Regions from separate parts of the Cytobacillus sp. SAFR-174 genome, predicted to be linked through region 1. Evidence: riboswitches for the same ligand, from Rfam matches in the RefSeq annotation. Region 1 holds a riboswitch; each other region holds the start of a gene.
The links. A riboswitch is a leader RNA that binds a small molecule or an ion and turns the genes downstream of it on or off. The one in region 1 is predicted to bind cyclic di-GMP.
Positions count from the first base shown of each region.

Region 1 (10,268 bases):
ATCGATTGAGTACCCATAGTCAGTGTAATAGGTTCCTCTTTTAAAGCCGTTTCCATAGTTGAAAGCACCGATTCCGAGATTCGCGTAATAAGACTTGGTTTCACCGGAGAGGTTTGTAACATCGACTTTGAAGCGGAAAGTGCGGCCAGGAGCTCCGTCATTCTCTTTTAGAGTCGGGTCGGGCAGCTTGAAAAGTTCAGATTGAGATAAATCTGCAGAAAGCCGGTCCGCTTTTTCCACTGAGTGAATTTCTTCCGTCATTTCTTCTCCATTCATCTCTCTGGTAACATAGACAACTGCTTTTTTTGCTGGCGCAGACAAATGTAATTCCAATGATTCGAGCGGATAGGCATCTGTCAAACTCAGCATCATGGTGTGGTTTTTATTGATTGTCAGGTGTGTTCCTTTACTGCCTGCATAACGTACAAATGCCGACTCCAGCGTTACTTCTTCCTTGTCCCATTCGCTGATTAGCGTTTGATATTCTTCGTATGTTTTCATTAAAGTCTGATAGATGGCTGAGGAAGGCAGCAGATTTCCTGTCTTTTCCCCATTAACAAATAAAGCATATGTTTCATCCAGATATCTTTTGGATTCAGGTAAATTTCCGCTGTCTATATTGGTTTTCACTTTATCTAAAGCCATTTTAATAGAAACGGGATAAAGCGCCTGTCCACGCACCTGTTCGGCCGACTTTTTAAAATGCTGGCGGATTAAGTCCCGGGTGGTCTGGCCGTACACCCGGTCCAAGAGATACGATTGCTTTTTTAGCTCCCATGACAGATTGTGATATAGCCGCTCTGTTTCATTGTTTATGATATGTTTGTCCAGCTGGTTTTTCAGGGAGAGTTTTGCTTTCTCAATCTTTGCTCCTGCATTGATCGCATCGATATAAGCGACTGCCCGGCCCGTCTTGCCAGGCTGCACACTGATATATAAGTTCACATTTTTCTCCAGGCGATTTAGAAGCTCCGTTTTCTTTCCACTTTGGGGAAGGCTCCCGACTGCCTTTTTTGCTTGAGCATAAGCTGTCTTCGTCCCATTATAATAACCCCATGGTATAGTCTTGCCATCACCTGTTCCTTCAATAGAAATGGCCCACTTAAGAGACCCTGCATAACTCTCCGATTGCCTTACGAGCTTTTCTGCGTAGACTGATGAAGCTGCGGCTTTAACAGGTTCTGCTCCGCTTGAAAAAAGCATTGCTGAAAAGATAGCTGCTCCTGCGAGACATGAGATCACTTTTCTGGCAGGTTTCAAATAACTCTCCTCCTTTTAACTGAACTGATAATAAATTCCATTCGATTATAGTCCCGGGTTTCTTTAAATTCTATAGGTAAATAAATACAAAAAACACTTCTGCTGCGGCACATCCAGGATAGTTCTTTTTCATTACAATTGTGGTATTATCGATCTAGGATTTTTAATTTGAGGTGAAATCATTTGGCTGGCAAAAAGGGACGGAAAAAGTGGACTCTTGTTATCGCGCTGTTTATTATCACATTGCTATTAGGTGCAGGCGCCTATGCTTTTTATGTATATAACTCTTTGACTTCTGCTGTTGATACCATGCAGGAGCCGATTCAGCGGGAAAAATCGGAGAAGCGTGAAGAAACGATTACCTTAAAAGATAGAGAGCCGTTTTCGGTCCTACTGCTTGGAGTGGACGAGCGTAAGGGAGACAAAGGCCGATCGGATACGATGATTGTGCTGACTGTTAATCCCGACTTGAAATCTGTCAAAATGCTGAGCATTCCCAGAGATACGCGGACTGACATCATCGGGCACGGAACGGAAGACAAAATCAATCATGCCTATGCTTTTGGCGATGTTGAGATGGCCATCAATACAGTAGAAGATTTCCTGGATATCCCGATTGATTATTACATTACAATGAATATGGATGGCTTTAAGGATATTGTGGATGCTGTCAACGGGATTGATGTAACCAACGAAACAGACTTCAACATGGGGAAATTCCATTTTAACGAGGGAAGCATTCACCTTAACGGAAGCGAAGCATTATCCTATGTGCGAATGAGAAAGAATGACCCGAATGGGGATTTTGGCCGCCAGCAAAGACAGCGCCAGGTCATCCAGGGTGTTATTAACAAAGGGGCGAGCTTCAGCTCCCTGACTCGTTTTGATGACATCTTTGCAGCGCTCGGCAAAAACGTTAAAACTGATATTACCTTTAAAGAAATGATGGATATTCAAAAGAATTATAAAGACACAAGAAATAACATTCAGCAGCTGACCATAGAAGGTGATGGCCAGTATATCGGGGACATCTGGTATCTGATAGTGCCAGATGAAGAAAAGCAGCGGGTCCAGGGTGAGCTGAAGGGACATTTAGGATTATAACTTAAAAACAGTGCATTCCTGATGGGGGAATGCACTGTTTTTTATATGAAAACATGCAGGGAGGGACTGTTCTGCAGAAGCTTTCGAGAAGATCAACCTGGAGTGTTAGAAGAAAACCTGATTACATTGCAACTGCCTTTCCCTGTGTCATTTTGCCATATGCTTCAGAAAGATTCTTCAGGCATTCCTGCCTTAGTCTTTCATGACAAGAGAAGTCATACAGCAGTTCATTTTCAAGTTTGGATGTAATCGCCTTCAGCCTTTCAAGTTTAGATTCCTTTAAGCGATTATTTGCCAGATAAGCTTTTATCTCTTTTTCAAAGTATTCCACCGTTCCAAATATTACACCCATTAAAATCCGCCTCCTGTTATTAGATTTTTCAGTCATTTATTCGTTTCCCTATCTGCACACCAGCAAACATCCAAACAGCAAAGAGGCCTGCATTAAGGCAGACCTGATGTTTGGTTACAATGAGTTTAGGGCCAATTTTCCGGCACCAAATACACCTGCAACCCGACTATCATAGTCCATGACCTTAGACTCGTGGCTTTGCGTCCTTATTTTTCAATAAGTTTGCCGAATATTTGTTTTTCGTTACTATTATAATAAGACTTTTCAGCTATTTATTTCAACAATTTTCGATAAAATCTTAAAATAACATTACTTTTGATATATATATATGCCCGGCGGATAAGAAACTTGTCCTCTATTTGCAGGTTTTTCTCCTCTATTTGCAAAATTAAGACTGCTATTTGCAAGATTAGATATCTAATTGCAAGTTCATGCTGGCTATTTGCGGTATCAGGCCATCTATTTGCTGTGACTGTTCAAGGTTCACAGCAGTCCTAATGTTTCGCCGGGCATTAAAAAAGCCTGCACCCTATGGATGCAGACTCTGTTCTTAAAATCGCCCTTTATGCTCTTCAAAAACCTTCTTCACTTTCTCCACGACCACTTTCGATCCGCCGCTGTTTTCAACGCCTTCTATCATCATCGCAATGAGCAGCTTAGGAGACTGCGGGTTGTAGGCAACAAACAGACCATTTTCCTGGCCTTTTTCATCCGCACTTTTCTTCAGCTCCGCAGTTCCGGTCTTCCCCGCCAGCGGGTAATCTTTCATATAAGCCGTACGGCCGGTTCCGCTTGGGTCCTGGATGACTTTAGCCATTGCGGCTGCCACCGTGCCGGCTGTTTCTTCACTCATGATAGCTTCCTTCAGCACCTGGCCCTTTTCATCTTCTTCCAGGAGAACAGGTTTGATCATGGAACCTTTATTGATAAAAGGTGTGTAGGATGCTGCAAGATGGACAATGCTCATTTCCACCTGTCCCTGGCCATAGCCGGAATCAGCCAGCAGGATCTCTGTATCCAGGCCGCCAATCTTGGATTGTTCCAGCGGGAATGCGTATGGAATTTCCTCTTCAAACGCGAATTTCTTGAGTCCGGCTGAAAACTTTTCTTTTCCCAGTTCAAGCGCCTGCTGGGCAAAATAGATATTATCCGAATACATCATTGCTTTTTCAAAATTGACCGGTCCGCCCGGATCTTTGACACGAGTGACTTTATAGCCGCCCCAGGAACTATCCTTCTGCCATTGCAGGCCTTTGACATTAATGGTTTCATCAAGAGTTAATGTTCCCTCTGTCAGTCCGATTGCTGCTGTCAGCGGCTTCATCACGGAACCTGGCGCATAGGTTTGCTTGAACCGTGTCAGAAGGGGCATGTCCTTATTTGCTTCAATCGCCTTCCATTCATCCGCGGTAAAACCGAGTGAAGCCTGGTTCGGGTCAAAGCTCGGGCTGCTGACGAGTGCCAGTGTATTACCGGTTACCGGGTCAATTGCCGCTGCGGTTCCCGGCTTTCCTCCAAGCTCTGTGTAAAGAGATCTCTGCAGGTTCATATCGATGGTAAGCTGAATCGTTTCACCGTTCTCCACCGGCTTTTCAGCGAGAACCACTTCAGAACCGTCTTTCTTCTGGATGCCGATTTTGATTCCGTTCGACCCTTTTAGTCGCTCTTCAAGGACCTGTTCAAGCCCTCTTTTCCCGATGATATCGGTGCTTGAATAGCCTTTACGCTCTTTCATTTCATCTGCAGTAATTGTTCCCACATAGCCGATAAGATGGGCTGCTGACTCACCCATTGGATAGACTCTGCCTTTGACATCCTGCTTCAGGACGCCTGGCAATGCGAACACTTTATCAAGTGTCGCCTGATCATCCGGGGACACTTTTTTAATAGGAACAAAATAGCTCGGCTGCACCCAGCTCGCGTTCAAGCTTTTATTAATCTGCTCTTCTGACATTCCCAAGGCTGCAGACAAGCCTTTTATCGTTTGCTCCTTCTGATCGCCCATTTGTTCAGGCACGACACCGATTTCATAGAGGGTGCCATTTAGAGCAAGAGGGTCACCTGTGCGGTCCACAATATCTCCGCGCTGCGCCGGAACAGTTGAATAGCTGATTTTATCCTCTGGCCCCAGCTCCGGAAAAATATAAGTCGTATCCCAGGCAACATACCAGTTTTCTTCCTCTTTCGCTTCTTCCTTCACAAGCTTGGCATCATGGGTAAACTCAATTTTGCCGGCAGCACTGTCCATGCTTGCTGAAAAAGGAAAACTTGCCTTCTCTTCTTTTTTGTATTCCTTTTCCATATCCGGCTTGTATGTTACCTTCAGATTATCTATCTCTAAATCCTTATAAACCTTTTCATACCGGGCTGCAAAATCCTTTTTGCTGATCGACTGCTTCGCATCCTTCGACAGGAATTCATACATCTTCTCAAACTCCTGCTTATTCCAGTGCTCCACATACTGCGAAAAGCGATCCTGCGGCTTAATCTCCTTATTGCACCCGCTCAAAGCGGCCAAAATCAGGGCTGCAAAAACAAAATATAAAACCTTTCTCATACATCACCCTCCCTGATACTATATTATCATTTAATTGGAGAAATTTCCTAGTGACAGGTACCACCCGAATTTTGTCGAAAACTCAAAAAGAAGACTCCACATTAAAGTGAAGTCCCGCTAAAAAAGATAACGAAGATAGTTTAGTAGGAAGCTCATAATATCCTCACTGCCCCCAAGATCAAGTCTTCCAGAGAAGTCACTGGGCCACCGGTGATATTAGTACCGTCAGCAAGAGTGCCAGAAGGTTAGATTAATAGACTTTAGCAAATAGGAACGACACTAGTCAAAATCTAAAATTAATCAAATTCTCCCGCTTCTCCTTAAGTCCTCTCACAGTCCCCTCATAGCTGAGCAGTTCCCCTGTGAGGATTTCATTCCGTTCCTTGATCATTCTCGAGACCTCATCCGGATTTGGTCCTCCCTGGAGTCTGCGGATCTGTACAAAGTATTCTGGAGAAATGATTTTCTTCCACTCTTCCTCTGACAGGGAAACGGGAACATATCCCTGAATAACTTCATTTACATCTTCCACTTTCCAGTCGCATAGCTCTTTCTGATCCTTCACCGTTTGTTTCGAAATATAGCTGGCAATGGAGTGAGCTTTCCGGAATGGGATACTGTAGTCTCTTGCCAGGGTGTCAGCTAATTCTGTGATTGTGATGCACGATTTTTTGGCCATTTCTTTCGCATGGTCTTTATTGACCTTTAAAGTGGCAATCACGGCATACATCAGCTTTAATACCCGATTCGCATTATTAAAGGCGCGATACAGATGGGGCTGCAGATCATCTTCTGTATCGACGATATCGCCGAATGGCGTGTTATGGACCATGTTCATGGCAGCGTATGCTTCACCATAGGCACTGCTGGCAATGGATCTGGAATGCTCAATGGAAACCGGGTTCCGCTTCTGCGGCATTATGCTGCTCACCTGCACGTAAGGATCTGCCACCTGGAAAGTGCCAAACTCTCTTGTTACATGCTGAAGGAAATCCTGGATCCACCGGCCGGTATTCACCATGCAGGTCATCAGGGCGGATGACGTCTCCAGCAGGTAATCGGCTCCCGCAATCGAGTCATATGAATTCTCGATAATCCCCTCAAATCCCAGCAGTTCACGCGTACGGTCTCTGCAAATCGGGAAGCCGGTCGTTGTAAGGGCCGCTGCGCCAAGAGAGGATTTGTTTACGGTTTTATAGGCAGCCCACAGCCGGTTGATATCCCTTTGAAGAACATCATAAACAGCCAGCAGATAATGCCCCAGCGTAGTCGGCTGGGCCGGCTGTGTATGAGTATAGCCGGTCATATAGGTCTCTTTATGCTCTTCAGCTTGCTCAAGCAATGCCTCACTAAGCTGATAAGCACTTCCCAAAAGCTGAAGCAGATGTTCCCTCAGGACGAGCCTGTACATAGCGATCCCCATATCATTCCGGCTCCGGGCAATATGGATTTTCCCGGCCAGCTCATCACCGATCTCTTCTCCTATTTTCGCTTCCATCATAAAAAAGAGATCTTCAAACTGAGGCTGGTAGGATAATGAGCTGGTGTCTGACATTGCCACTTTATTAATTCCTTCGAGCATGGTTCTTGCTTCTTCTTCCGGAATGATTCCCTGTTCTGCCAGCATGATCACATGTGCCCGGTGGATATCGAACATGACATGGAACAGATAATCCCGCTGGTCATTGAAAACAGGCATCAGCAGTTCTTCTGCATACGTCTTGCCAGGAAAGGCATGGCCTTCACTTTTAATAAATTCTTCTAATTTGCTCATTTTTTCAACTCCGTTTATGACAATGATTTCTCAGCTTTTACACCAAAAAACTTGTTTGATATGAACAGAACCAGTGCGATTAACGTTATCTGGATCATTCCGTAAGCTGCCGCCTGGCCCATATTGAACATTCTCAGCTGATTCATAATCTCGATGGAGATCGGGCGGTTTGAAAGGGTATACAGCAATACAGACGTTGGAAATTCACCGACTGACTCAACAAATGCCAGTAATGTTCCTGATAAAACCCCTGGCATAATGATCGGAAGGATTACTTTTCTGAACGTATAGAACCACTTTGCCCCAAGGCTTCTCGAGGCTTCTTCTATAGAATCATCCAATTGCTCCAACACAGCATTGGTCGATCTGACGACTAATGGAATATGGCGGATAAAATAGGCCAGAGGCAAAATCCAGAATGTGCCGACAAGAATGTTGCCAAACGAGAAGATGTTCGGCTCATTAAAAGCAAAAATCAAATTCATCCCTATAACAGTGGCCGGCAATGCCCATGGAATCATAACCAGAATATCCACAAAGCTTTTCCCGACAAATTTCCGTTTAACGAGCACATAGGATGCCAATACGCCAAAGACAAGGTTCCCTGCTGTAGCGATAACCGACAGGATCAAGCTATTTTTCAGCGGTTTGAATATGTTCGGATCCTGGAACAATAAACGATAGTTTTCAAAATTAAATACTGAAGGATAGGTCTGCCACGTCCAGGTCCCGTCCGGCACGAGCGACAGCAGGAGAATCGTGAAATGAGGAAGCAGCAGAATGATGACTCCCACGATTCCTGTAAAGACCAGTATCCACTTCAAAACAGGATTATTCACTTCACTGCGATGGGCGCCAATCCCTTTAGAAGCCATTCGGTAATCCTTGCGGTTTTGGTACCAGCGCATAAATAATAGGAAGCTGATTGATACAACCGATAAAATAACCGATTGTGTGGCGGCCACTTCCATATCGCCGTTGATTTTTGAAAAATAGATCTGCAGACTCAGCACTCTGAATCCGCCTGCCAGCAGAAACGGCGCACTAAAGGAAGCCATCGAGATCATAAACACCAATAAGGATGCGGCGACAATAGCCGGTGTCAATAATGGAAAGGTTACTTTCCAGAACACATTAAACCGGTTGGCACCCAGGTTGTATGCAGCTTCTTCAAGAGATGGATCAATTTTATTAATGGCTGATGAAACAGTCATATAGAAATACACATACATAGTATATGCATGGACTATCAAAATGCCTGATATGCCGCCTATTTTAAACGGGACTTCATCCAGCCCGAACAGGTCTTTAATGGCATTGGGAATCAATCCGGTTTCTCCATACAGGAACATGAACGCCATTACTCCTACCAGTGACGGCAGGACGATCGGCATGATGGCAGCCGATGCAAAGAAGCCTCTGCCCGGAAAATCATACCGGTTGAAAATGAATGCCAGCGGGATGCCGATCAGCGCACTGACCAGGACACTCAATACCGAAATATACACTGAATTCCACAGGGCTTCCAGATTGGTTTTGGATTCCTGACTAAAGAAGTCACTGTAATTCCCAAAGGTCATGCTGCCTTCTTTTTGAAGACTTTCCATTATGGTCCGTAAAGAGGGATAAAGAACATACGCAATGAGAACCAGCAGGACCGGAATAAGGAGGAGCAGGGTCAGCCTTGTATCCCGATTTTTAATCATGAGGCATCACCAGTCACCACAGGAATGATCCGCATCTGCTCTTCAGGCAATTCCACCCAAATCTCTGCACCCGCCTGCAGGTTTCTGGATAATCCGCTATTCAGGGCATTTACCTGAAGCTTAAGGCCAGCAGCCCTGACCACCATATTGATGAGGGAGCCGAAGAAATGTACCTCCTCCACGGTTCCATTGAAAATATTTTTCCCTTCTGTCTCTTTTTCCAGTATTTTAATAGATTCAGGACGTATGGATAATGCCAGATTCCCTTTGTTCTCCTGATTATAATTAAAAGGGGCATTTCGGACGGAAAGCTCACTGGCACTTTCACCGTTCTGCACTTGTACAAGAATGTTCTCATCTTCTATTCTGCTGATCATCACAGGCAGCAGGTTGATTTCTCCGATAAATCCTGCAACGAAATCATTGGCTGGTTCATTATAGATTTCCGAAGGTGTTCCCACCTGGTGGCAGACCCCAAAGTTAAATACCGCAATCCGATCGCTCATGGATAAAGCTTCTGCCTGGTCATGGGTGACATAAATGGTCGTGATATTATACTCCTTCTGTAATCTCAGTATTTCACTTCTCATTTCATCGCGCAGCTTGGCATCCAGGTTGCTGAGCGGCTCATCCAGGAGCAAAATCTCCGGTTCAATTACCAATGCCCTTGCCAGCGCGACACGCTGCTGCTGACCTCCGCTTAACTGGCTCACCTGACGATCGGCGTATTGCTCAAGTCTCACCTTTTGCAATACATCCTTGACTTTTATTTTGAGCTCCTTGGAGCCAAGTTTTCTAACTCTTAATCCAAAAGCGACATTCTCGAACACCGTCATGTGAGGAAAAAGGGCATAGTTTTGGAAAACCATGCCCGTATTTCTTTTTTCAGGAGGTACACGCGTCATATCCTTATCGCCGAAACGGACAACACCTTTAGTAGGATAATAGAATCCAGCAATCATCCGAAGTGTGGTGGTCTTGCCGCATCCACTTGGTCCAAGGAAGGTAAAGAATTCCCCATCCTTTATATCCAGATTTAAATGATCGACTGCAATAACCTTCCCAAAGGCTTTTTGGACATTATCTATGTTTATGGACGCCATACCTATTACACTTCCTATTCTTTAATTTCTTTTTCTCCGCTCTTAATGTTTTCATCCCAATACTTCATCCAGCTGTCGCTGTTTTCCTGGAATACTTTCCAGTCGATATCCATGCTCTTAATCTCTGTTTCTGTAATCCATTCAGGGAGTCCTTCTACATCATCCCTTGTAGGAATGCGGTAAAATTCTTCTGCAAGGATCTTGGCCGCTTCAGGTGTGTTGACAAACTCATAGAATGCTTCAGCAGCCTTCGGATGCGGAGCATCATTCACAACGGCAATTCCTTCTGTCAGGACTGGTGTTCCACTTTCTGGAATGATGAATTCAAATGGATAATTTTTATTTTCTTTTAACATAACAACGTCAGGCATTGCCCAGACAGACAGCTTTCCTTCTCCTTTGGCCACCTTGT
Region 1 covers NZ_JBQCMZ010000003.1:223,565-233,832, reverse strand. The annotation lists gene ACTHRG_RS05000 (hypothetical protein) at 1-1,260, opposite strand, end outside; gene tagU (polyisoprenyl-teichoic acid--peptidoglycan teichoic acid transferase TagU) at 1,444-2,364, shown strand; gene ACTHRG_RS04990 (hypothetical protein) at 2,486-2,716, opposite strand; cyclic di-GMP riboswitch class I at 2,870-2,953, opposite strand; gene ACTHRG_RS04985 (penicillin-binding transpeptidase domain-containing protein) at 3,267-5,273, opposite strand; gene argH (argininosuccinate lyase) at 5,557-7,047, opposite strand; gene ACTHRG_RS04975 (ABC transporter permease) at 7,062-8,753, opposite strand; gene ACTHRG_RS04970 (ABC transporter ATP-binding protein) at 8,750-9,856, opposite strand; gene ACTHRG_RS04965 (extracellular solute-binding protein) at 9,871-10,268, opposite strand, start outside.

Region 2 (10,268 bases), on a different contig from region 1:
ACTGCCGGACACTGCTAAAGAGAAGCCTCAAGAAGGCAAAGTTGTAGCTGTGGGAACTGGCCGCGTTCTTGAAAATGGTGAGCGTGTTGCACTTGAAGTTGCTGACGGCGACCGTATCATCTTCTCAAAATATGCTGGTACTGAAGTGAAGTATGAAGGCAAAGAATATTTAATTTTACGTGAAAATGACATTCTTGCTGTAATTGGCTAAGCGCCGATCAGACGAAGATTATTAAAAGATAAAGCTAAAATTTTTGAGGAGGTTTTTATCAATGGCTAAAGAGATTAAATTTAGTGAAGAAGCCCGCCGCGCGATGCTTCGCGGTGTAGATTCCCTTGCAAATGCGGTAAAAGTAACTCTTGGACCTAAAGGACGCAACGTGGTTCTTGAGAAGAAATTCGGTTCTCCATTAATCACTAATGATGGTGTGACAATCGCAAAGGAAATCGAACTTGAAGATGCTTTTGAAAACATGGGTGCGAAGCTTGTTGCTGAAGTAGCAAGCAAAACAAACGATGTTGCCGGTGACGGTACAACAACTGCAACTGTTCTTGCTCAGGCAATGATCCGTGAAGGCCTTAAGAACGTAACTGCAGGCGCTAACCCAATGGGCATCCGCAAAGGAATTGAAAAAGCGGTTTCTACCGCTGTTGAAGAGTTAAAAGCTATTTCAAAACCTATCGAAAACAAAGAATCCATCGCACAGGTTGCTGCGATTTCTGCTGCTGACAATGAAGTTGGCCAGCTGATCGCTGAAGCAATGGAGCGCGTTGGCAACGACGGTGTTATCACAATCGAAGAATCTAAAGGATTCACAACTGAGCTTGATGTAGTAGAAGGTATGCAATTCGACCGCGGATATGCTTCTCCATACATGGTGACAGATTCTGATAAGATGGAAGCGGTTCTTGAAAACCCTTATATCTTAATCACTGATAAGAAGATCACAAGCATCCAGGAAATCCTTCCTGTACTTGAGCAGGTTGTACAGCAAGGCAAGCCATTATTGCTTGTAGCTGAAGATGTTGAAGGTGAAGCACTTGCTACACTAGTAGTAAATAAGCTTCGCGGAACATTCAATGCAGTAGCGGTTAAAGCTCCTGGCTTCGGTGACCGCCGTAAAGCTATGCTTGAAGATATCGCGATCCTGACTGGCGGTGAAGTAATCACTGAAGAGTTAGGCCGTGACCTTAAATCTGCTACAATCGATTCTTTAGGACGCGCTTCTAAAGTGGTTGTTTCTAAAGAAAACACGACGATCGTTGAAGGTGCTGGAGACAGCGCGCAAATCGGCGGCCGTGTGAACCAGATCCGCACTCAAATGGAAGAAACAACTTCTGAATTTGACCGCGAAAAATTACAAGAGCGCCTTGCTAAGCTAGCTGGCGGTGTGGCAGTGGTTAAAGTTGGTGCTGCTACTGAAACTGAATTGAAAGAGCGCAAGCTACGCATCGAAGACGCCCTTAACTCTACACGTGCAGCTGTAGAAGAAGGAATTGTTTCCGGTGGTGGTGTTGCCCTTCTAAACGTATACAACAAAGTGGCTTCTATCCAGGCTGAAGGCGATGAAGCAACAGGTATCAACATCGTACTTCGTGCGATGGAAGAGCCTGTACGCACAATTGCTCACAATGCTGGCCTTGAAGGTTCAGTTATTGTTGACCGCTTAAAGCGCGAAGCAGTTGGAACAGGCTTCAACGCAGCTACTGGCGAGTGGGTAAACATGATCGAAGCTGGTATCGTTGACCCAACTAAAGTAACTCGTTCAGCTCTTCAAAACGCTGGATCAGTTGCAGCTATGTTCTTAACAACTGAAGCAGTTGTTGCTGACAAGCCGGAAGAAAATGCTGGCCCTGCAATGCCTGACATGGGCGGCATGGGTGGAATGGGCGGCATGATGTAATCATTGCCCATAAACGTTGATATACCAAGGATTGAGGGCTACAGAGGTAGCCTTCAATCAGTAAAAAATCACATTTCGTTCACATTATCTGCGATTTTGTGATATGAAGAATGTTGCTGAAATGGTCTTTTAATCCTTTCGGCAGCATTCTTTTTCTTTTTTCTGTAACATGTGTATGCGAAAGAGATTTGGAGTGGCATGCTTCTCAATAGAAGTCTTCTTAATATCCTTTACATTCGAACGATAGTGTTCTTTTGAATAAATCAGTTTGCTTTCTCTTTGCAGAAAATGAAATTGGCATCGTGATAATCTGGATTCATAAGTCGGTTTGCTAACTTATTCTTGTTCTGCTTTAAGTGTTGGTGGTGGATACTATGTTAATCGAGATACTAAGCTTAAGTAGTAAACACCGAACAAAACAAAGTTAAGAGCAGCTCAGTGTATTAATAATCCATATGGCTCTCAAAGCTACTCTTCAAACATAGGTGAAAGTTGGAATGTTACTTATGATGACTGGTGGTATGGGAAAACACTATATGAAATTAAACTTGTGGAAACAATAACAGATTCACATAAAACAGCAGAGATAGTTAAAGCTACATCAGGGGTTAGGGTGAGGAACTTCGAACCTGGACCGGGGGCAGACACAAAAACAGAAGAATGGGTAGTTTTACTTCTTGACGAAAATGATAATGACCCATTAATTATCTGGCAAATAAGAAATGAACAAACGATCTGGTTTAAAACAAAATAGAAATAAACTGAAAATGCCCTTCTCACTCGAGAGGGGCATTTTTATCGAAAATTACTTGAATATCCTTTACATTGACAAGTTCAATTTGCTTTGTGTCAAGGTCTCTAATCTCTCAATAACCAGATTTATATACATAAATCACTTAATAAACTTTATCTTTATATATTACTTTGTAGTTCCCCATAACTCCCCAGCTGCGTTTAAATGGTTTTACGGTTCTATTTTACTATTTAAAGAAAGTAATCCTTACTTCTGAAAACGGGAAGATTCTTAGACCTTCTCCAGATTTTCTCTAATTATTAGATATGCCCTAAGATAAAAATAATTATAGGATTATTTATTGCTTAACCTATGTATAGTGAAGTGGGGTTATTTGTAAAAAGTATGCTTATAGTTATATTTTTTATCGTAAATGAGCGAAATATAAATTAAAGACTGTCAGAATTACAATAGGTCTTTATTCTTATCAATTACACTATTTTTCCATATGTTGTTTAATTTTAGTAGAAAGTAACTAGCCATGAAAAATAAGTGCAGAAAAGGATATTTCTAAAATCTGAAGGGCGTTTAATAAGTATTTAATTGAATAGAGATGAGGAGAATTTAATATGAAGAAATTATTGTATACTCTTTTAGCTGCCTTATTTATTGCCGGTTGTTCCAATGAGGAAACTAAAGACGTTAAAAATGTGGAAAAGAGCACTGAAAACATAGCACAAGTGCCAATTAAACAGGCTAGTTTTGAGAGTTTTTCTGATAAAAAGACTTATGAAATAATTGGCGAGATGGAAAAATTCGCTTTATTTAAGAAGCCTTTTGAAGTAGAAAAGGAAGATACATATACTTGGTTAGTTTGGATAGAAAACCAGGAAAAAGCTGAGGAATTGATTGGAAAAGAAGTAGAGATTTTTGGAACAAATGAAAGAACTAAGGAAAAAGAGTTATTGACTTCTAGTAATATAGAGAAATTGACTTCCGATGATCCACAATTTCCTGGTAGTGAGTTAGCTGTGAAATTCTATGCTAAATTGAAATTGCTTAGAAAAGGGAAATGGAAAATAGAGTCATATGTTGATAACGAATTATTAGGTTCAACAGTTATTTATGTAGAAGGAAAAGATGAACTATAAAAAATGTTTACATACTAATTGGCCATTAGTTTGTTATAAAAAATTTTTGGAGGTGCAAAAATGAAAAAGAAAGTTATTAGCTGTATTACCGTATTAAGTTTATCATTCGGTATCGTAGGAGCTGCAGGAGCTGCATCAATTCCAACTGCAAAACAACCTACAACAAATTTTGAACCATCAATATCTATTCTAAATGTGCAAAGAGCCCACATGGAATACAGATATTACTCAAAACAGGAATATCAAATGAGTGGGTCAACTCCTTCAAGTCATTTTATTACTACATCCGATGGTTATTATGGTACCATTTATAGAAAATCTATTACTGAATATGGAGCAAATAAGGATTGGTGGAAAGTACAGTATTCAGGTACTTTAACAAAGTTTGAATAAGCGAAAAGCGCACAAAAGATGGGCGGCATGATGTAATCATCGCCCAAACCCCTTAATATTTTAGAGGGCTTATTATTTCTCAACTAAAATTAGAGGTTTCTCATGAGTTGTGCAAACTTGTGGGAAGCCTCTTTTTAGTCTAATAGGACAGTATAGTTGAAGAAGGAGCTTAATATTACATCTCGAATATCTAATGTAATTGAAAAATAAAAAGAAAGACAGGAGCTGGTTACAATGATAAAAGGTATTGGCGGGATATTTTGGAGAACCAAGAATCTTGATGTTGTGAAAAAATGGTACAGTGAAGTGCTGAAGATTGAAATAGATAATTGGAATGGGACTGTGATTACCCCCCAATTAGGAAATGAGACGATCTTTTCTTTCTTTGCAGAAAAGGACAGTTATTTTCCAACAGAACAAGAAGTAATGTTGAATTTCCAGGTCCATAATCTAGACGAGATGATTACACATCTAGAACAAATTGGTGTACCTCTGGTTAAGGAAAAAGAGGTTAGTGAGTTTGGAAAGTTTATTTGGATTGAAGATCCTGAAGGTAGACTGGTCGAGCTTTGGGAGAAATAGCGTATTTGATAATAAAGAGACATAGAGACAGGCGCCTTGTCTCAACCCCTAAACTGCTTATAACGCCAAAAAAGGAATTCCTATCTGGAAATTCCTTTTTTAAATAGTATACTTATTTCGAAAGGTATCGCCGCTGCTTATTCTTTATCCTGACCCCCGCCAAAAGCTTCCGGAATCATCGTAAAGCCTTCAATCACGGTATCTTCTTCCACCTCGATCATCAGGTAACGCTTGCCGTCAAAATTAATTTGTCTTACATATCTAAGATCCTGCGGGCAGATGGATATGTTGGCTGCTTTTGTGCTGATTTTGATTGATTTTGAATTGTATTTGGGCAGGACGCTGCTTGCTTTTATTTCATATTTGTCATCATCGATGATTTTTTGATAAGCGGATTGGACCTTTTCTGAATCAATGTCTTCGATGCCGCTTACCTTTAAAACATGTTCTACGTCTTTGGAATCCAGCTTCGGCGGTTCATCCTCTTCGTTTTCCACGATCATCCGGTTTATCTCTTCATATACGCTGGAAAGTGTTGATGGGCTAAGCTGATCTCCTGTGACGTCTTTAATAATTTCTTCAAAAACGATTTTATCATCCTGCGCCGTCATTGTTTCTTCCCCGTTTAACACGTCCTCAATGAACTGGTGGTCGGGCTCATGGACCTTGCCTGCAGAATACAGGACGTGATTGACATCAGCCGCGTGATCAGTGAAGCAAGGGAATAGGAACCCTGAAATGGGAGACTTGAGGTTGATAATCGGATCAACGGTAAAATGATATTTAAATTCCCTTTCAACATAATCAAAAAGCAGTTCTTTCTTCGGTTCCTGCGTGTTATTGATGCTGCAGAGAATAAAGGGATGAGAATAAACGGCATCCCGTTCACTTTCCTCGGCCTCTGGATTGCGGCGCTTCATAGGCTTTAGATACTCTCCGCGAATGAACGTAACAACAATATCTTTTTCATATTGCCGGACTCCCAGCATTTTGCCGACAATCTGAAGCATTTGTTCCGTCCAGCCCTCAGCATCATTGGTCAGCAGCCCTTGATGAAGGATGAGCTGACTGCTGTTTTCCGCATCCCTCTGAAACTTTAATTCAAAGAGCTTTTCATCCAATTGGCCGCCAAGCATCTTTTTGAAGTTGTCCATAAAGAGCTCCTGCTGATCCTGATCCAGCATTTCAAAAGGCTGGCTCTCATAATGATATATCTCGCTTGATTCCTTCATAATATAGACGTTAAAAATATCTGAGATCTTTAGTAAGTCATTATTTAACTTAAATTGTTTCCGAATCTGTGCAATGTCTTTTTTGTTCACGGTTAAAATCCACTCCTAAACTGCCCAATATGCATATTTACTAGAATAACAAAATACATCAGTTCTATAAATTATTAATCTCAGTTATTTTCGCTTTTTTGAAAAGGGACTTGTTAATTTAGAAATTAAGAACATAGAGTTGGTTTTTACCGGCCGGGGTTTGTGCTAACGATGTTCTGTGGAATGCTGCTATTTTGCTAACATAAAGATTGTTAATTGAGGCTTCTCATAAGTTGACTAAACCTATGGGAGACATTTTTATTTCTTTAATATCAAATTGTATAAAATTGGATTTGTAAATAAAAAATACAAGTATCGACAAAAAATGGCAAGTTTACTATAATGGTATAGTAAAATGTAATCGTGAAATTAGTCCTATTTAATAAAATAGAAAAAGGCAAACTTATCGAAAGGTAAGGACGCAAAGCTACGAGTCTAAAATCCTCTTGGGGTAATGACAGTCGGGTTGCCAAGGATAATAAAGACAGTTTATTTGGCTATCCCTTTTAATTTGGGGATAGTCTTTTTTTGGACACTGTCTAAATAGGCAAAAAAATATGAAGAATACAGGCAGAGGAGATCAGAGATGATAGTTGTAGATAAGAAAAAATACAAAATGGCCATTAATGAGGTTGCAAAGGAAGTTCATGTACAGGTTCATGGGTTAATGAGAGAGGAGGATGCGGAAGGTTATATGATAGATTTACAGGATACGATTAATAAGGTATCAAGGCAAAGTTATACATTTGTTGTAGATGGGACCCACCAATCACCTGTCCCATCAAAGGTGGTTCCACAGCTTGAACAGACAATGCAATTTTATTCTTCACTGGGATTTAAGGATATTCTTGTAGTAAAACCATCATCTAAAATTGCGCAGGTGCAAATCAGGAATGCACTTGAGAGAATTGAGTTCTCGGGTACATTCATTGATAAAGTGCCTCATGGCATCTGATGTTGGTGACAATGATGAAGGAATCATTATTTTACATTTGAAAGGGAGTAAAGAAGTGCAAACAACACTAGAGTTATATACATACGAAATCATAAAGAAGGATCAGCCAGAATTAATTGTGAAAGCAGCAGATTGTCTGGCTCGAACATTCATAGGGGTAGAGGTTGCAGGGAAATGGATTCAGGAGCCAATGGTAGGTCAATTGAATATAGGCTATGAGGATTTCTATCAGTTTACCAAGGATTATTTAGACTCTACGATTGAACAGGGATATTGCGCAGTTGCACTGGATGCTCATCATAATGTTGTTGGTGTACTTGCGGGAGATACAAATGCACCTGAGATAATCGGAGAAGATATATTTGAAGGTTCTTTTTATGATATGAATGTAATTCTGCGTGTTTTGGAAGATGTGGATAAACGTTTCATGGAAGATTATAAAATACAGAATGGACATGACATTATAGATGGGGAACTATTACACCTTTTTATGTTAGGCGTAATTGCTGAACATAATCGTCAAGAAATTATTCAGCAACTAGGAAATAGATTAATCGCAAAAGCATCATCCCAAGGATTAAAGGCTGTTCTAGGTGAAGCAACCAACCCGAAATCAATACGTGTAATGGAAAAATATCATAATATGAAAAAATATAAAGATACAGAAGGAAATTTTATCGTCTATAAATATCAAGAGAACCTTAAGTTGCGTGGCATTCCTGAAAATGTAGCGGATGGTACATATATCCTTATAAAAGAGCTTTAAATGTAAACACACTAAACTGAAGTTTAATTTAATTAAATAGATGTAAGGGGATTTTCAAAAATGGAAGCGATTATGCTAGGCATCATTATTATCTTAATGGGAGTATCGGTTTTTTTGGCCTACCGGTATTTTTCGTTAAAGCGCCATCTTCATATTCATAAAGAAATATTAAATGGAATGGAAGAATTATCAGCGGGCAACATTGCAAACAAAGTTGATGAACGAAGCTCTAAACATGCTGTATTTAATGGGCTTATCGACTATTTCGGCCTTGTAAGGGAAAAGTTTTATTCATATTCAAAAGATGTTCAGGAAAAAGGTGAAAACCTTACGGAAGTCGGTGAATATGCTTCTGAGAAAGCAGATATTGTTAGAGCGGCAATTGATGAGGTAGGCAGAGGGTTGACGAAACAATTGGCAGCAACAGAAGAAAGTGCTGCATCTATGGAAGAAATGACACAGGCTATCGAAAATCTATCCGGCAGATCACTTCAGATATCAGATCAATCGAATACTACCTTAGAACTGACGCAGGAAGGAAACGAGAAGCTAAAGGATTCCTTAGATAAGATGAATCAGTTTAATCAAACTGTAAATATAACATTTGATGCCATAAATAAACTCGGAGAAAAATCTCATGAAATCGGCACAATTGTAAAAGTGATAACAGGAATTTCAGAACAAATTAATTTATTAGCATTGAATGCGGCCATAGAAGCGGCCCGTGCGGGGGAGCATGGCAAGGGGTTTGCGGTCGTTGCTGATGAGGTTCGGAAATTGGCCGAACAATCACGGCAGTCTTCCTCTGAAGTATCAACCATTGTAAGGAATATACAGGAAGAAACTGAAATAGTTGTAAATTCCATGCAGCAGGGAACAGAGGAATTGAAAGATACAAATACCACCCTTGTAGAAGTTGGGACCATGTTCAAAAAAATTCTGGCTACTACAACAATTATTGCTGAAAATAATGAAAACTCTTCTGCGAGTACACAGGAATTATCCTCTGCTTCACAGCAGATCATGGCAACAATTGTTGAGATTGCCTCAATCTCACGGGAATCTGTTGAAATGTTTGAGGAGCTAATCGATATAAGTGATGATGAACTGTCTGCAATGCAAAAACTTGTACAGGTAGCAAAGAACCTTGTTGAGCTTACAAATGATGTGAATAAATTAATATTTGCATGGAATCATGGTGATGAAACAGAGGCGGCTCAGGGTCAAATTGCTGATAAAAAGGTCCGTGCAGCAGTATAAAGAGTTTTACCCTTGCTGGCTGTGATTCATATATAGGTTCTTATTTCAGTTAAGCGCAGCCTGTGGGAAGCTTCCATTTGATGCACGAATTAGTCCTTATGAAAGAATAAATAAATAGCACATTATTCCTTCTATTTAACAGGGAATATCTATGGCAGCCGGGTTGCCGGAAAGGCTGAATATTACTTAATGCGGCAATGATTTGTCCACCTGTGTGGACTTTTTTTATAGGATCTTTAGATAAATCTGCTTCTTGAAAAAGCATCCAGGAGGTACAGGATGAAGGAAATTCAAAAGTTATTTCCCAGTATGGACGGGAATGAACTTCAAAGAGAGAAATTATTGTCTTACTTTAAGACAATCTTAACGAAAATAGATGAGTTAAAGGATCCCAACAAACTAACACTTGGAAAAATGCCCGAGTACACAGAGGATTACTATAATCGTATCATCGAAAAGGCCGATGTTCCGAAAAAGGGTGTGCCGATGGAGGAAGTGATTCAGGAGCTTCTTAAATTGGCGGAAGGACACCGCTACGTCAATCGAAATTATGTAGCAAACGCAGCGCCCCTTCCGAATATAGCAAGTATGCTCGGGAACTTAGTAATGGTCCTGGTCAATGGGAACAATCTCTGGGATGTGGAAGGCCCAGCAGCGGCTGCAGCAGAAATCGAGATAACCAGTATGCTATCCAAATTAATCGGATACGATGAGAGCATTAGTGCAGGGTATACAACCTGGGGAGGACAAGGCGCTGTTTTTAATTCTTTGCGACTTGCCATTGCACGGTATGCACCGTCTTCAAAAGAAAATGGTGTGCCGCAAAATCTCTATTGCTTCTGTTCAGAGCTATCACACTATAGTCTGTATAAGTCTGTAGAAGCTGCAGGGATTGGCGTGAAGAATATGATTCGGGTAAAAGTGAATGCTGATCATTCTATGAATCTCGATGATTTAAAAGAGAAAATGGAGCTTGTTATTGTCAAAGGCGGTGTTCCTCTTTATGTACTTGCCACAATGGGAACGACTGATACATTTGGGATTGATGACATTGAGGGGATTAAGCGGGTAGCAGAAGACTTGGAACGTACCCATGGCGTATATCCGATTTATATCCATGCAGACTCGGCCATGGGCGGTATGTATACCTTCTTTAACCATTACGATTTTGAAAGTAACCCTCTGAGATTTGAAGACAATGT
Region 2 covers NZ_JBQCMZ010000025.1:8,107-18,374, forward strand. The annotation lists gene groES (co-chaperone GroES) at 1-211, shown strand, start outside; gene groL (chaperonin GroEL) at 273-1,904, shown strand; gene ACTHRG_RS20245 (hypothetical protein) at 2,455-2,658, shown strand; gene ACTHRG_RS20250 (hypothetical protein) at 3,267-3,788, shown strand; gene ACTHRG_RS20255 (hypothetical protein) at 3,849-4,181, shown strand; gene ACTHRG_RS20260 (VOC family protein) at 4,416-4,763, shown strand; gene ACTHRG_RS20265 (DUF4317 domain-containing protein) at 4,901-6,085, opposite strand; cyclic di-GMP riboswitch class I at 6,472-6,559, shown strand; gene ACTHRG_RS20270 (hypothetical protein) at 6,672-7,040, shown strand; gene ACTHRG_RS20275 (hypothetical protein) at 7,030-7,806, shown strand; gene ACTHRG_RS20280 (methyl-accepting chemotaxis protein) at 7,867-9,066, shown strand; gene ACTHRG_RS20285 (pyridoxal phosphate-dependent decarboxylase family protein) at 9,346-10,268, shown strand, end outside.
Region 2: another riboswitch for cyclic di-GMP. It lies ahead of ACTHRG_RS20270 (hypothetical protein); the one in region 1 lies ahead of ACTHRG_RS04990 (hypothetical protein).

Region 3 (10,268 bases), on a different contig from region 1:
AGGTAAATAGTATCTTTTCTCTCATTATCTAGATTTTACTCAAATTTTCGCATAGATATTCTTTATTGAGAACATTTCATAAAATTTAATTTAATTAACTAATCTTTTAGCAGATAAAATATAACGATTTGGTGCATTTCCTACATATGAAAAAGGATAGCAAGTGGAAACAGTGAGAATTTCTTGTGGAGCAGTGGAATTAATCACTGTAGTATCATCCGCATCAACAATCTCTGTTTCTGTTATCTCATATCTATATTCTCCATAGGGCATGATAACTTGAAGTATATCTCCAATTTCAAGTTCACCAAGCCGGCGAAAAACTGTATCCCGATGCCCTGATAATAAAATTTGATCAGACTGGCCCGGAAGAACAGTTGTTGAGTAATGGCCAACCCCCTTTTCAAGTTCATCCTCATCTGTTCCTTCTATAATGGGAAGTTCAGCTTCCAAGCGGGGGATCTTTAGAATCCCAATGGCTTCACCCTGCTCAAAGGAAACATCCAGTGGTTGTTCTGTTTGGAGAACATTTCTTCTTTCTTTATTCACTGCGTTATGAACTCTTTCTTGTGCCTGGGCTAAAGAATCCTTGGTTTTCTTCTCCTGAGCGTACATTTCCTGCAGTGAAAACAGGACCACACCGCCTCCGATTAGAATAAGGAAGGAGGCAGCTATAATCAGCAAACGGCCTCTAACCTTCAACTAAACGTTCCCTCCATTCATTTTCTTAAATTTAATGAACTCAAGATAATAGGAGAAATCCTCTTTTGTGATTCCCTGCCTGATTGCTTCCTTGACAAGGGAAACCCACTCCTCATCCAGCTTAGACAAATCGGTAATCTGTTCTTTATTCTCCTCCAGCAGCTCTTCAAGATTAGCATCCAGTGTCCTGGCGATTCGCGATAAAACCTGCAGTGAAGGGTTCTCCTGTATACCTCTCTCAATGTAGCTCAAATATGATTTGGATACCTCGGCTTTTTCGGAAAGCTCATTAATCGAGTATCCCTTTTTGATCCTCAAACTTTTAATCCGGCCACCTATCATAGGCATAATACTCCCTTATCATAAAATATAAAGATATTTTCATTATAACGAACAAAACGTTCAATAAAAAATACAAAATAGTGAGAATTCTCGAGATATACTTAGAAAAAGAACGAAAAATGTTCTTTAAAACGAAAAAACGGCTGAATTTGGAATTTTTCAAAATAAGAAGGATGGACTATACTCGACTTAACGGTTCGATAAAAAGAACAAAACGAACATAAAGAAAGAACAATCTTCTTTCTTTAAAGGAAGGTGACGGTGAATTGAAAGTTAGCTGGAAAACAGCAGGAAAGATTATTAGCAATTTGATTACAGCAATATTGTTTATCAATTTAATCATTATGGCAGTGCTCGTTGTTTCATCTAAAGCCTCTGGCGGAGAACCTCAGGCATTTGGTTACCAGCTTAAAACCGTGTTATCAGGTTCAATGGAGCCAACCTTTATGACAGGATCTGTCATTGCAGTCAAGCCGGTTGATTCATCCCAAAGTAAAGACTTGAAAAAGGGAGACATCATTACTTTCCAGGCCGATGAGCAAAAGCTGATCACCCACCGCATTGTTGGTGTCACTACAAGCGGCGAACATGTCATGTATGAAACAAAAGGGGATAACAATAACGCTGCAGACATGGACCCAGTGCTTTCTGAAAATGTAAGAGCCGTATACTCTGGTTTCACGATTCCATATGTGGGATATTTCATAGATTTTGCACAATCAAAAGAAGGCGGAGCGATTCTGCTGATTGGTCCGGGAGTTCTTCTTCTGGCATACTCAGCATTTAGCATCATGCAGGGCTTAAGAGAACTTGATTCCAAGAATAAGAAAAATGATTCAAATGAAAAAACGGCTTAGCTTTGGTTGCACTCCTTGTTAATAACAAGGGTCAATATAAAAAATCATACATACCCGAATGGGGTAGAGGAGGAAAAGGGAAATGACTTTAAAAAAGAAATTAGGTATGGGTATTGCATCTGCAGCACTAGGGATTTCATTAGTTGGTGGGGGAACATTTGCTTATTTCAGTGACACTGCTGAAGCAAATGCTAAATTTGCTGCTGGAACGCTAGACCTAAGTGCAAATCCTACTACAATTATTGATGTGGGAGATATCAAACCTGGTGATACTATGTTGCGTTCTTTCCAACTTGTAAATGGAGGTTCGCTTGATATTGCCACTATTGATTTAATGACAGATTATACAGTAACTGATGCAAATAGTAATAATGCAGAAGATTTTGGTAAGCATATTCGAGTTAATTTCTTACTTAATGCTGACAAAATTGATACACCAATTTGGTCAACAACATTATATGATTTGAAAAATATGAGTCCTGATGTGATTGAGGGTAACTTCTGGAGTGGTTGGTTCGCTGAACACGGAGGAAATTTAGCAGCCGGTACAACGGATACACTTTATGTTCAATATGAGTTTGTAGATAATGGTCAAGAACAGAACGAATACCAGGGCGATTCTTTAGAACTAGAATGGACATTCGAAGGTAAGCAAGGCGAAGGAGAAGCAAAATAATCATCTCTTAAAACAAGGGGTGGGGAATTTCCCCGCCTCTTGTTCAATATAATTTGTGAGGTAATGCCATGAAATCAAAATGTTTATTGGCAAGACCACTTATATATTCAATTATAGCATTTTTACTGTTTGTTATCTTTTTAGGAGAAAAAACTGCATTAGCAGCTGATAAAGAACTAGATATCAACACAAACATAAACGGCTACTTTTTCGAAGTAGGTGACCTCAAACCAGGTGACTGGATGCCCCGAGATATAACCATCCTAAACCAGGGAAAACAGGATTTCAGATACACAGCGCAAATTGGAAAGAAAAAATCCGTAAAAGGGCTTTTCGAAGAACTTGATCTTTTGGTTAAGAAGGATTCAGATATTCTATTTGAAGGAAAGTTAAAAGACTTTGAAGGGTTTACTCCAAGGAAGCTGGCAAAGGGCAGCTCTGAGCAGTTATTCTTTCAAGTTTCAATGCCTTACACTCTTGGAAATGACTTTCAGGATTCTTCTGCTGAGGTAGAAATCATATTTCTTGCTGAGGCATTAACGGATCCAACTGACCCGCCAGATGATGGAGACCCGCCAGATGATGGAGACCCACCAGGAGATGGAGACCCGCCAGATGATGGAGATCCACCAGGAGATGGAGACCCGCCAGATGATGGAGACCCGCCAGGTGACGGAGACCCGCCAGATGATGGAGACCCGCCAGGTGACGGAGACCCGCCAGATGATGGAGACCCGCCAGATGATGGAGACCCGCCAGGTGACGGAGATCCACCAGATGATGGAGACCCGCCAGGAGATGGAGATCCTCCAAGTGAAGAAGAACCTTCTGATGAAACCACGGACGAAGGAGCGAAACCTGGTGATTCTAAAGACAATATTGTTATAAATCCTGAAATGACCGATAATCTTTTGCCAAACACAGCTACCAATACTTATAACTTACTATTGATCGGCGGATTGTTATTGGGAACAGGAAGTGTATTAATCCTTGTTTTTTATAGAAGGATAAGAAGTGAACGATAGAGAAGGCCAGGAGAGTAAAAACTTCGTGGCCTTAATTTTTATTTATAAATACTCACCTTAGCTAAAAAGTGGTGATCACATGAAAAAGCTGCTTTATTATCTTGCCATCTTAAATCTGCTGGACGGATTTCTTACTGCCCTAGGACTCCACTTTAATGTTATAGAAGAAAGCAATCCGCTAATGGGTAATCTTTATGACCTTCACCCTTTTTTATTTCTTTCTCTTAAAATAATTCTTTCTTGTTTACTTATCATATTATCAATAGTTATCTCCGCAGAATCTAAAGTCAAGCTATTAGCAGCCGGAGCTTCAATTATGTATTCAATCGTATGCCTGCTGCACGCTGTTTGGCTTTTCTCATTAATTGCTTAACAGCATTCATTAAAACCCAAATAGGAAATATATATCAATATAAAATAGTTCAGGCGGTGTCTCATGTATCAAAAAAACTGCACTAAATGCCATAACCCATCTTTCAGCAGCACTGAAACCGGAGAGTGGCTTTGCCCGGTTTGCGGAACTGATTTGACGAATGAAACTTTTCTGGATGCGATGACACGGGAACCGGCCCATATTATCTATAAGAAAAAGAAAATTTCGCACACCTATTCTCTGCAGGAAATTAATAAGAATTATAGGAAAAGAATCGGCCATTCTTACTATTCTAAACAGAGAACACTTAAATAAGTGAGGGATTTGAGAGACTTTTGTCGAAAAATAAATTAATTTAATATTAAAATAATTAATTATATTTACAAAAAAAGACACCATTAGCAATACGCCCATAGTAGAATACATCTATGGAAAATATTTCTTTGAGCCGATAGGCGCAGAAAAAGGCAAACTCATTGAAAGATGGGGACGCAAAGTCGCGGGTCTAAGGTATTGAAAAATACTACGATGGCTGGATTGCCTGGAATACGATACGTATCCTGGGGGGAAGAATGTTGACAGAGCAAAATATTAAGGTCGAAGAGATTGATTTAGAGTGGCTGCAGTTAATTATGGAAGCAAGAAACTTAGGCCTGCAAAAGGAAGAAGTTAGAGAGTTTTTACATAATAACAGAGCCAAAGAGGTTCTGATCGAAGCTTAAATATCCGATATTGCTAAGTATTTCTGTTAGAGGCATCTCTAAATGGAAATGCTTTTTATTTTTGCCAAAAAAATAAGCCTGTGTATTCAGGCTCATGGCTATTATGATTTTTGTCCGCTTTTCCACTTATTAAAATCCAAAAACTCCCTAAATTGCTCCTTGGAAACACCAGACTCCATGGCTTCTTTCACAATTTTCATCCATTCGGAATCCAGATCTTCCTTGTTGATCTGCTCATGGATCAAATGGTCCACGGGAACATTCAGGACACCTGCGATTTTTTCAAGGAATTGAATCGATGGATTGGTCTGCAAATTTCGTTCAAGTGAGCTTAAGTATGATTTTGCCACACCGGCCTGGTCTGCAAGCTCGGATAAGGACATTTTCTTTTCCTGGCGAAGTTTTTTTACACGATCACCGATCATCGTATACCACACACCTTATTTTGTATGTAATAGGATTATATCATAATGAGTTCCATATTAAGAACGTTTTGTTCAATATTATTATCATCATACCACAGTGTCAACCGATTTAAATAGCTAGTTATCACAGTTTTTAAAAAATATATCTTTTGTCGCTCTCAAAAAGTAATGCTCCTCGTCATAAGACGGGAGCATTTTGCTTCTCAATTATTTGAATAACCTGCTGTGCAGCTGCTTCCACATCATCTGCATTCACATGGTGGAATTCGCCTTCATAATCATGCTGTTTAAAAGCATAGCGCGGGTCGTAATAGTGTTCTAATAAAAGCTTAATAAATAGCTCGTAGTTCTCCGTTTGAACTGATTCATCCAGCTGCTCGCGGATTTCGGTATCCTTCAGCCGTTTTTTAATAAACACAAGGCTTTCATCCACTTTCGGCTTGAACCATCCTTCTTTTTGATATGGTTCCACATAGTCCCTCAGAATACGCTGGACACGGGATTCGATGCTTGCAAACATATCAATGTGGATTGCGTTTTTTTTAGTATCGAGCAGCTCGTCCGGCTGAACCACCTTGCCAATCCGCTTGCTTTCAGCTTCCATAATAATATAAGGGGAGCCTTTAACCTCAGAAAGGGCTTGATACAAAAGAGCATCAAATGTTTTCTGTGTGCTGCCTTCCCCCATGCCAAAGGAGCCGAAGATCGATCCGCGGTGTCCTGCCATTTCTTCCAGATCAAGAACAGGATATCCTTTTTGACTTAACACCTTCAGCACATCTGTTTTCCCGACGCCGGTCATCCCGTGGATCACAACTGCTTTTTCAGGAATCAGGCTTGCAGTGTTTTCAAGTATATATTGACGGTACGCTCGATACCCTCCAATTAAACGGGGGATTGAAACACCGGCATATGTGATAAATGTAGTAACGGCTTTGCTGCGCATGCCGCCGCGCCAGCAGTAAATGACAGGCTGGAAGCCATCATTTTTCAGGTCTCTGATTTTCTGCATCATGGACGGAATTTTAGGTGAAACGATTTCCATCGCTCTCCACTTAGCCGCATCAGAACCTTCTTTCTTATATAATGTTCCGATTTCCGCACGCTCTTCATTAGTGAAAAGAGGCACATTGACAGCACCGGGAATGCTGCACTCCTCGAATTCAATTGGAGACCTGACATCGACCGGAACTGCGTTGTCCATCTGGATATATTGTTCGACTGCTATTTCTCTCATTTTATTGCCTCCAAAATTAAAGTGAAACTCCGATCAGAGGGGGTGTTTTCCGCTGATTGGTTAGTTGAACTAATCGGGCCTTACGGGCAGTTTGGCACCATTAATTCACCTTTGAATTTTACTGCAGTTTCTAGTGGGGATCTTACTGCCCGTTAGACTGCGGTATTGCTATATATCGCCCTAAAAGGAACGTTAATTGATTTGACTCTCTCTATTATACAGGATTTTGAAATTATAGGTGTCTATCACAATCATACTCCTATTTTCAAAAGTTTGTTCTTATAATTTTTTCCAGACTTTGTAATATCAGCATATCCATTGGTTTTGCTTTTTAAAAAGAAGGTTAAATAAAAGGCAAAGGTGGTGGAAATATGTCCTTGAATACAGAGGTTGCCATTATAGGCGGAGGGATTGGCGGTTTGACACTTGGACTGAAGCTGGCCCAAGCCAATCTGGATGTCACAGTTCTGGAAAAGCTGGATGCCCCCTCTTCCGTTTATAAGGGAGAACTCCTGCAGCCAAAGAGCCTGAAAATCTTTAATCAGCTGGGTGCTTTGGATGAAATCCTTGATAATGGCTTTTCATTTTCCCGGATTGCGTTTGAGGAAGGGGAAAAAGAGTTTGCCATGGATTACAGCATCCTCCCTGGGAATTATGATTACTCGCTTATGATCGAGCATGAAAGGCTGAAAGGAATCCTTCTGAATCAGGCGCTTCAATATTCGAACTTTCATTATCTGTCAGGGTCCCTGGCAAAAGGGTATGACAAGGGCCAATTATTGGTTGAGCGGAAGGATGTAAAGGAGCAGCTGACAGTGAGGGCTGACTTTTTTATAGGCGCTGAAGGAAGGAATTCCATTACCAGAAAAGAAATGAACAGCAAAATTAAAAAGATTGAGTACAACCATCAATTTCTAACGGTAACCTTCCCCCGGCCTCAATCATTGGAGGAAGGGAAAATTATCTCTAAGGATGAGCGGTTCCTCGGATTATTTCCGCTGCCGGATGCGAAAGTGCGATCTGTTTATTTAATTCCTGAGGGCACGTATAAGGAGCATCTCAAAAAAGGAATTCACTATTTCCATAAAAATTATGTAGAGCTTTTTCCGGAATTGGAAGGGTATGTGACCAGGCTGAAAAATTGGAAGGATATTCAGTTAATGATTCCGACAGCCTTTTATGCAGATAAATATGTGGATGGAAGACTCGCGATATTGGGCGATGCGGCCCATACTGTCCACCCGATGGCAGGGGAAGGCATGAATATGGCGATTCAAGATGCCGATGTGCTTGGGGAATTGCTTGCAGAGATGTATGCGAGCGGAAGATTTTCGCCGGACAAGCTTAAATGGTATGAAAAAGTCCGCAAGCCACGCGCTGAAAACATGATTAGTCTCAGTCACTTATCCGCCATAGCCTATTCCTATTCGAACCGGGTTATTACAGGAATACGCCGCAAAGGCCTAAAGCAGATCGAAAGAGACAAAACTCTGCAATATAAGCAAATGCTGAATGTTTCAGGTCTTGGATATTGGCCGGAGAGTCTTTGGGACCGATTGATTCAGGCAGGAATGCTGCCGGCAAGAAAAACAGAATTATCAGCTGCTGATAAAAGCCATTATTTTTATACAGAAAAAGAAGACTATCCCTGGAAGAAGGTTGAACAGCCATGATAAATGAATATGTGAGATTGCTAAAAGCACGAAATTGGATGAAAAAGAACCAGCCCTTTTTATACAGCTGGCATGCATATGTTGGATTTGAGCTCGACCTTTTTTCACAGTTCCGCAGCTGGAGAACGGTAAAAGAAGTGGCCTCAAGCAGAAATCTTCAGGAGGAGCTGCTTTTAAGATGGGTGGAGGTGGGGCTGGCGATCCGCCATTTGAAAAAGAAGGGGAAGGATAAAATCAAGACAGCTTCTAAATTCAGCCTTCCATCCACGCCGAAAAACCCCCGTTCCACAGGAATCATCCTGAAGGAAATGATGGAATTGCATATCCCGACTTTACTCTCTTATCCTGAACTGCTCCGTTCCAATACGAAAAATACTTTTGATCATGAAGAGCATGGACCAACCGTCGCAAGAACTTCATCACTGCTTGAACAGCTTGCACTGCCGCGGCTTATGAAAACCATTAAGAAGAACAAAATGGAAAGAATTATTGACATTGGCTGCGGGGAAGGCGGCTATTTAAGCAGAATCAGCCAGAAGTTCCCGCATGCAAAACTGGCGGGAATTGAAATTAATGAAGACGTCGCAGAATCTGCCCGAACCAATTGCAAAGACATTCCCAACATTAATATTGTGACTGCAGATGTTCATGAATACTCACCTGATCATCAGGCTGATTTAATTATGGTCAACAACCTGCTGCACTATATCCAGCCGGAGGATCGCAAGCAGCTGCTGTCCCGATTGAAAAGCTGGCTTAGCCTTAAAGGATCCATTACGATTATCACACCCATTCTTCATTCAAAAAAAGGCGAGGAGTTTTCAAGTGTGTTTAACAGCTTCTTTTCAGCCTTTGAAAATCTTTATCCAACCCCGACTGAGGAGGATATCCACCAGCTTGCGAAAGAGCTGAAGCTGAAAGTGAAAACCTTCAAACCTGTTGTAACGGAAGGCGGGTGGTATTTTATCCAGCTGTCCAACCGATAATTCAAAGCAAGCTTGTTTAATGGTAGAATGGTGTTAACTTGACTGAAATGGTGATTGAAATGAGAAATAATAAATATTTAGTGATTTATGAGGAGCTTGCCCAGCAAATCCAGGAAGGCAAGTATCCCGCCAGATCCATTCTGCCATCTGAACATGAATTGACGGAGATGTATTCCACTTCAAGAGAAACCATCCGCAAAGCCTTGAATTTGCTTGCCCAAAACGGATTTATTCAGAAAATCCGCGGAAAAGGATCGATGGTCCTTGATTTGAAAAAGTTGCAGTTTCCCATATCGGGTCTGGTCAGCTTTAAAGAACTGGCCGGAAAGATGGGGCAGCGTGCTGAAACGATTGTGGACGAATTTTCACTTATTCAGCCTGACGCAGAGAAGATGAAGCATCTCCATATTGATAAAGATGAAAAAGTCTGGAAAGTTTATCGGGTCCGGAAAATTGAAGATGAGCGGATTATTTTGGACAAGGACTTTTTAATTGAGAAATATGTCCCCGGCTTAACGCAGGACATATGCCAGAGCTCTATTTTTGCCTACATTGAGGGCGATCTCGGCAAAAAAATAAGCTTTGCCAAAAAAGAATTTACAGTGGAAGAACCGACTGCTGAAGATCGCAGGCTTCTGGATATGGAAGGATTCCATGCCATTGTCGTGGTGAAAAATTATATTTATTTTGACGATGCCACCCTTTTTCAGTACACAGAATCCAGGCACAGGCCGGACAAGTTCAGGTTTGTTGATTTTGCGAGAAGAATGGACAGCGGAGTGTAACATGCTTTTTTACGTTTAAGATTGTTCATTCAGGGAAATCTCCTTATGTGAAGATTTTTAAAAGGAGATGGTATAGATGAGTAAAAAAATCGCATGCTTAATTACCGAGATGTTCGAGGATAGTGAATACACGGAACCTGCAAAAGGCTTCAAAGAAGCAGGTCATGAAGTGGTTACAATTGAAAAGGAACAAGGCAAATCCGTTAAAGGCAAACAGGGTGAAGCCACTGTTCAAATAGATCAGAGCATTGATAACGTAAATCCGCAGGACTTTGATGCACTGTTCCTGCCAGGCGGATTCTCACCGGATCAGCTTCGTGCCGATGACCGATTCGTCCAATTTGCGAAATCATTCATGGACGATAAGAAACCAGTCTTCGCGATCTGCCACGGACCGCAGCTGCTGCTGACAGCCAAGACTCTAGAAGGCCGCGACGCAACCGGCTACAAATCCATCCAGGTTGA
Region 3 covers NZ_JBQCMZ010000016.1:3,916-14,183, forward strand. The annotation lists gene ACTHRG_RS16065 (class D sortase) at 91-702, opposite strand; gene ACTHRG_RS16070 (helix-turn-helix domain-containing protein) at 703-1,044, opposite strand; gene sipW (signal peptidase I SipW) at 1,311-1,901, shown strand; gene ACTHRG_RS16080 (CalY family protein) at 1,984-2,577, shown strand; gene ACTHRG_RS16085 (LPXTG cell wall anchor domain-containing protein) at 2,646-3,602, shown strand; gene ACTHRG_RS16090 (DUF5658 family protein) at 3,682-3,975, shown strand; gene ACTHRG_RS16095 (hypothetical protein) at 4,039-4,290, shown strand; cyclic di-GMP riboswitch class I at 4,432-4,520, shown strand; gene ACTHRG_RS16100 (anti-repressor SinI family protein) at 4,548-4,697, shown strand; gene ACTHRG_RS16105 (helix-turn-helix domain-containing protein) at 4,799-5,122, opposite strand; gene mnmH (tRNA 2-selenouridine(34) synthase MnmH) at 5,301-6,359, opposite strand; gene ACTHRG_RS16115 (FAD-dependent oxidoreductase) at 6,731-8,032, shown strand; gene ACTHRG_RS16120 (class I SAM-dependent methyltransferase) at 8,029-9,018, shown strand; gene treR (trehalose operon repressor) at 9,078-9,803, shown strand; gene ACTHRG_RS16130 (type 1 glutamine amidotransferase domain-containing protein) at 9,880-10,268, shown strand, end outside.
Region 3: another riboswitch for cyclic di-GMP. It lies ahead of ACTHRG_RS16100 (anti-repressor SinI family protein); the one in region 1 lies ahead of ACTHRG_RS04990 (hypothetical protein).